3 regions of the Paenibacillus sp. FSL K6-0276 genome follow, and region 3 is predicted to be linked to each of the others. Evidence: riboswitches for the same ligand, from Rfam matches in the RefSeq annotation. Region 3 holds a riboswitch; each other region holds the start of a gene.

Region 1 (2,272 bases), 1.0 Mb from region 3:
TATCGGACGGCTCTTCTGTGCAGCGGGTCTGGAACGGCGAAGGGGCAGAGACTATGTTTCAGTTGTTAACTGATAAGCCTCTACTCTCTGCTGAGATTGATCCTGAGCATTCCATTCTTTTGGAGAGCAAACATCTCAACAACTTCAGACTAGCGGAAATAGAGCCTAAAGCGCTCTCTCGATGGACATTAAGCGTGACAAAACTGCTTGAAACCGTGCTCGGAACTCTTGTCTGGTGAGGTGAATGATTGTGAGAACATCGATAACCCGCGGCTGGCAAAGCATGAAGGAGCAATTTTATATTCTAATTCTGCTCTTCATTTACCGGCTGCTCTGGGGCTACTTTTTGTACGGTTTTGTCCGGTCTGCTATCGTTCCAATCCTACTACGCTATCCCGATAAAAATGCCGGAGGCAGCGGAATGGGCAGACTACTCTATTATGTCGAAGGGCAGTTCAGCTTGAACACAGATCCTGCGATACGTACTTGGTTATGGATGTTCCTAGGGCTTGTTGTCTTGCGACTGCTACTCTCCCCCTTCATAAGAGCTGGATTGTTGCATGAACTCCATCAGGAGCGAAAGGGAGAGCGTGGCCTCTTCTTTTTTCCCGGTATGAAGCTTTATGGATTTCCAGTGTTGATCTTCAGTCTAATCGAATGGGTGCTGGCTCTACTGCCGTTATACTGGCTTGCTCCAAAAATGTACGGGCTGTTCTTATCCTCCTTTATGAACTACTCTTTGTTACTTCATCTAGTTCCATACGTATTGGCATGGCTTATATACATTTTTATCGTGCGTCTGTTCCTTCTATATATGCAGTTTGGTTATACCAGTGGTACGGGGATGTTCTCCTCACTGTTCATCTGCTTGAAGTCGCTGATTCCTGCTATAGGCATTTCAATCGTACTTGGTGCAGGAGGCCTGGTCCTTCTGCTGGTGTGCGGACTAACCGGTATCTTCTGTCCTGGCCTGCCGGCACTTCTTATTCGTCAAATCTCATCACTCCCCTCAACACTCTTCAAAATGTGGGAGATCTCCGCTCAATATCATCTATGGCGCAGTAAAGCATTTCCACAATAATTTAAAGCCTCACAGAACATAATATAAGAGTCCCGGTTCCTGAATCAGGAGCTGGGACTCTTTCGCGTTATAGATAAATTATGAGGATTTGCAAAATCGTAAAGACTTTGTTACAATAGGTCCTGTTCCATTAGTAACAAGTTTGTAATCATTTGAAACGATTTCTACATAACTTCATGTATTTGTCGTAGTCTTGTCGACAAGTCACTATCTGGTGCATAAAACGCCGAATTCCTTGCACCGGGAAGTGGGGGAACCATATTTTGGGTGAATTGATCTCGCTTTGCAGTGATCATAGGGGAACCTTCTACCGAATCCTTAAGCTAACCTCACAGGCATTGGAAGGGGTACATTTTTTTGAAGAACTTAAGAAAAGCATGCGTCGCTGCGGCGCTAGGACTAGTGATGGCATTCTCTATTGGTGGAGGAAGTGCCTTTGCAGACTCTAAAATGGACAGTGTTATCTCAAAGACTATTGGAGTTGCCTATAAAACCGGAGGCACTAGCACTGCCGGATTTGACTGTTCTGGATTTACTACGTATGTATTCAAGAATATGGGTCTTTCTTTGCCCCGCACCTCAAAAGCTCAATATAATATCGGAACTCCTGTAGCCAAAAGCAAACTGCGTTCAGGTGATCTGGTTTTCTTTAACACATTGGGCAGCGGCGTATCCCATGTCGGGATTTATGTTGGAAACGGTAAATTTGCACAATCTTCTTCTTCGCGTGGTGTGAACATCTCTTCACTTAGCCAGTCCTACTGGAACAATCGCTACGTTGGCGCTAAAAGAGTAATGAGTACTTCATCATATCAAGCAGTAGCCTACGATTAATACTTCCCCACAACTATAACCTCACAATTAACTATATAGGCCTGGATTTGATTATTGCCGTAATCGAATCCAGGTTTTCTTTTGCCTTATTATATTCTTTACACCACTAGAACAGGATCGAAACATATTTATTCGATAAATATTTCAATAAATAGAAAAAATAGGTCATTATTAGCGCTTACATATGCGTTTTGTCCTTAAAAATGCCAATTATTCTGCATTAATATGTTAAAAACGATTGCCAAGCGGCTCACTGTTTGTTACAATTAGCGCAGTGAGATTTTAGTAACATTTTTGTAATCATTAAGTTGTTATTTACAAAGGTTTTGTCATGTATTGATTACGAGCTATTCCTAA
Region 2 (2,272 bases), 960 kb from region 3:
ACGTGATTTACGACCGAAATTACGAACATGGCTCAGTGAGTCGAAATAGACATCTACTTTATTGCCTTTAATGGCACCGCCAGTATCTTCTGCACGGCGGAATCCAAGCCCCTCGATATATACCCACCAGCCAATAGGAATTACATTTGGGTCTACTGCAATCGTTCGACCTTCCGTTACGCGTGTTCCGGAAGCAGTTTTGGTACCTATACCTGGCTCTTCTGATGAATAAGCTGTCATGGAGACGTTCTTAATCATCTTCTTGTACTCAAAGTCTACGCCAGCCTTGCTTGTGACGTTATTAGCCTTAGCGCTAACCTTAGCCGTTTTGGAAGTGGTGTTTGATTTGGAAGTTGTTGTAGTCTTAGCTATAGCCGGCTTAGGAAGTGCTTTGGTACCAACGGCAATAATCTTATCTTTCGTTACCGTTTGTACTTCCTTACCAATCATGCGCATAGAAGCCAGTTCTCCGTCTTGGTAGATCTTTTCAATATGCTGAATCATGACGCCTGGTTTGCCTGCCTGTGCCACTCTAACTGTTCCCACAGTAAGGGAGGGGTCTGCTGTCTTGATGACTCTGAAGGGTAAGTTAGTTGTTCGCTGTACTGTCTGTTTGTTGATGCGAACAATCTTAATCTCCATGTTGGCAGAAATGGTGGTGTCTAACGAAGGGAAAATCTTATCATGATCTTCTAGGGTGATGCCCATTTTGTCAATTGCTTTACCAATTGTATCCTCGGTCGTATATAACGTTTTTGTTGCTCCGTCCGCAGTAAGGCTAATTTTCTGCGCACGATTGATGACGACACGGTCACCGTCTTTTATTTCATCACTCAGACCTAAAGATAATTCATCATGCGGCTGCAGCGGAATTTGCTCTTTCTCCAACACATCACCAAGAAGTGACTCACGCGTTTGAAGCGTCTGTGTTTGCCCGTCTATTACTAAAAATAATTGTTTGTTACTTTGACCGTGTACGTACAGCAGAATAAGTAGCGCGATAGCGACTGAAATCACGCCCGCAAGTAAAAGTACGCGAGTATTTACTTGCTCCCACCGTAATGCGAAAGACCTGCTGGATGACTGCGAATCATGGGATACTTCTGGTTGGAATACGCCCATTCTCTCCATCCTCCTTACATAGCCCCGTCGTCAATTGTATATCATGAGGACTGAATTCCTTTGACGAAACTATTTGAGATTGTCACAGGATACGCACGTAATAACTTAGCGTCTCCTGCTCATGGATCGCCTGCTCGGCACAGCTACTCCCACCCCTGTTATATAACAGTATGTGGGCAACATTCCGTTTATTCAAAAATAAAAAAGCCTAAAAAGAGTTCAACTGAGGACTCTTTCGTGGCTTCTCCAATGTCAGAATAGAGAATGTATGTGCACGAGGTTGCCTCTCTTACTTGCGCTTACGGGGTTAGCTGTCGGGTTCGGACGAAAGAGAGACGCCCTATCTCAGGTCACCCGCTCATGGCGGTTGCCCTTGAATTCACCCCAAAGACCACGTGAAGAAATCAAATATTGTCCTGCGGCACGTCTAAGCCGTATTCAAGATACAGGCATGCGGCAGATTCAATACTGGTTCCCCCGTTCTCCATACGGAGACTCAGCGAGACGATCCATGAATCAATGGCTGTCACTATAACACAGCTCACATCACTGAAAAGATGATATCCTGTTTTGATGCATGTTGTAAAGGACGATTCAACCACGTTTACGCAAATAAATGGTTAAAATATTGTAATATTCAGCCGTTTTTATATTAAAAAAGTTTAATATATCGGCCATTCTTTATTTTTCACCTGTTTTACTCCCGTTTTCAGACAATCCCAAATCGTTCCAGTGCGTTCGCATACGTTATTTCAGCCAATTCCTCCCATGTTAACCCTTTAATTTCAGCCGCTGCCTCTGCTACTAACTTCACATGAGCACTCTCATTACGCTTCCCGCGGAAGGGGTGCGGAGTCAAATATGGAGCATCCGTTTCGATCAATAATCGGTCTAGCGGGGTCTGCGCAAGCACTTCTTTTGGCACTCTTGCATTTTTGAACGTAATGGGTCCTCCAAACGATAAATGAAAACCAAGATTCAAGCACATTTTAGCCGTTTCCCAACTTCCTGAGAACGAGTGCATCACGCCTCCAACCTCATTTGCCTTTTCCTCCCGTAAAATCCGTACAACATCTTCATGGGCATCACGGTCATGAATACAAATCGGCATATTTAGTTCGCGGGCTAGTCCAATTTGCTTGCGAAAAAC
Region 3 (2,272 bases):
GCGCAGCATCGTTATTACTGCACCAATCATAATCGTAAAGGTTGTAGTCTTGACCCCGCCACCTGTTGAGCCCGGAGATGCGCCAATAAACATAAGAATAACCATAAAAAACTGTGAGGCCTGCCGCAGTCCGGCAATATCTACCGTGTTGGCGCCTGCGGTACGGGGCGTTACGGATTGAAAGAACGCTGATAAGATTTTGCCGCCGAAACTCAGATTGCCCAGTGTGCGCTGATTCGTAAATTCAAATATAAAAATCACCAAAGCGCCGATAAGAATAAGCCCTGTAGTGGTAGAGAGTACAACTTTGCTATGCAAAGATAATTTACGTTTTACACGAAACTCCACCAGATCAGACATAACAATAAAACCGATACCGCCGGAGACAATCAGAAACATCACGACGATATTCACAAGCGGATCATATACATAATCCGTTAAACTCCGGAAATTCCCGAAAATATCAAATCCAGCATTATTAAACATGGACACCGCATGAAATATCCCAAAATAAATGGCCTTTCCCAGCGGCATATCAAATGCCCAGCGTATGGACAGCAGCACGGCTGCACAGCCTTCAATGACCAAAGAATAAATAAGTACTCTCCGGATCAGTCGAACAATTCCCTCCATAGAACCTTGGTTCATTGCTTCCTGCAGGATCAGTCTGTCCCGCAAGGAGATTTTGCGTTTCATCATCATGGCAAATAGGGTTGCCATTGTCATAAACCCTAAGCCGCCGACCTGAATAAGCACCATAATCACGGTTTTCCCAAAAATGGTGAATGTCGTCCCGGTGTCTAGCACCACAAGTCCTGTCACACAGGTTGCGGAAGTTGCAGTAAACAACGCATCAATAAAGCTCACAACATTCCCGCTGGTACTCGAAATGGGAAGCATAAGCAGCAAGGCTCCTATCAGAATGATCGATGCAAAACCGAGCACCAAAATCTGAGGCGGAGAGAGCTTCAGGAACTTTGATTCAGAAAGCCTGCGAAACTGTGAAGCCACTATGCTCACCCTCTTATTTAAATTTAAAAAATCCCAACAAAAAAAGCACTGGAAAACCAATGCTACCCTTGGTCCCTGCAGTAAATTAGCCTACGAGGTTAGCTGACGGATTCGGACTGTGCAGGCTGCCCTATTCGTTCCTAGAACGAAATTCACCCCTGATGAATAATGCCACCGTTTATGGTGTACACTCATCTCTTCATCACTTCTTGTGGTTCCCCCGTTTTCACCTGAAATTCGGCTACTATACAATTGCATACAAATTATATACGTTATTTCAATAATTCACAAAGACACTTTTAATGGTGAATTCATATGAAAAAAGCGGTTTGGAGAGAATGTGTCAAAAGGAGGGCCTATTCTCATCCCTTTTCCGTGTTTTCCCTGCAATTGCACCGATTTTCATGAAAAATGAAGAAATGATCACCTTAAATTCATGGTATATATTAGGTTACCTATTCTATAATATCTCTATTACCCATAAAAAGAATATACAATGATTTTTGTAACTACCAAGGCACTAATACTATAATGAACATAACATTGTCAGTTCATAACAAGGAGGCGTTACATGAATCCCGTCGGCCAGCCCTTACAGCAACGTGCCCTCTCCAAGAGGCTCATCATCTCGGGCATTATCGGTCTTATTCTATTTATTATGTTTCAGATTGCCCCCTCGGTGCTAAATAGCCCTACAGGGGTAGATACTACCGTCATCAGCAAGGCTGAAGCCCGCGACAAAGCGATATCATTCGCAGAACAAAAGCTAAGCTACACCGAAACACCAAACGATCAGTGGAATGTACTCTACCAGACAGACTCTTCCTTTTACGGTTATATGTCCCGCGAGAAGCTTCTGGAAGACTATACTAAGAACAAACTGGATCAACGTTATCCTTTTGACGTCTTCCGTGTAACACTTAGCCCTTCAGCGGAACAAGAGCCCCTGATCTCCGTTGACCTCAATATGTATACTGGCGCAGTTGTCGCCTTCACACAAGGTGCAGAAGCATCCTCTGCAGGGTTACCAAGCAATGTATCAGCTAGTGCAAAAGAAGAGGACAAGGGTACTACTTTGTCCCTTGCGCAAAAAGAAAATCTTGCCCGCCCCTGGCTTCAAGAATGGGATGTGAATCCCGCCAAGCTACAAATTGAATCCAATACGGGAAACTACGGGCTCGTGTATACAGATCGTTCCGTTCAGATCGGCGAATCCTTACTACACTATTATTTCGATTTCACTGGAGAACAGGTATCCAGC

Evidence for each region. A riboswitch is a leader RNA that binds a small molecule or an ion and turns the genes downstream of it on or off. The one in region 3 is predicted to bind cyclic di-AMP.
Region 1: it holds a riboswitch for cyclic di-AMP, as region 3 does, so the genes downstream of both, MHH52_RS00585 (C40 family peptidase) here and MHH52_RS24440 (TrkH family potassium uptake protein) in region 3, are expected to answer to the same signal.
Region 2: it holds a riboswitch for cyclic di-AMP, as region 3 does, so the genes downstream of both, MHH52_RS00190 (ubiquitin-like domain-containing protein) here and MHH52_RS24440 (TrkH family potassium uptake protein) in region 3, are expected to answer to the same signal.

What each region holds. Positions count from the first base shown of each region.
Region 1 is NZ_CP150276.1:123,930-126,201, reverse strand. Features, by position in the region: gene MHH52_RS00595 (M1 family metallopeptidase) at 1-239, shown strand, start outside; gene MHH52_RS00590 (hypothetical protein) at 251-1,081, shown strand; cyclic di-AMP (ydaO/yuaA leader) riboswitch at 1,296-1,434, shown strand; gene MHH52_RS00585 (C40 family peptidase) at 1,487-1,915, shown strand.
Region 2 is NZ_CP150276.1:41,838-44,109, reverse strand. Features, by position in the region: gene MHH52_RS00190 (ubiquitin-like domain-containing protein) at 1-1,122, opposite strand, end outside; cyclic di-AMP (ydaO/yuaA leader) riboswitch at 1,404-1,634, opposite strand; gene MHH52_RS00185 (TatD family hydrolase) at 1,832-2,272, opposite strand, start outside.
Region 3 is NZ_CP150276.1:5,196,971-5,199,242, forward strand. Features, by position in the region: gene MHH52_RS24440 (TrkH family potassium uptake protein) at 1-1,011, opposite strand, end outside; cyclic di-AMP (ydaO/yuaA leader) riboswitch at 1,081-1,264, opposite strand; gene MHH52_RS24445 (CPBP family intramembrane glutamic endopeptidase) at 1,583-2,272, shown strand, end outside.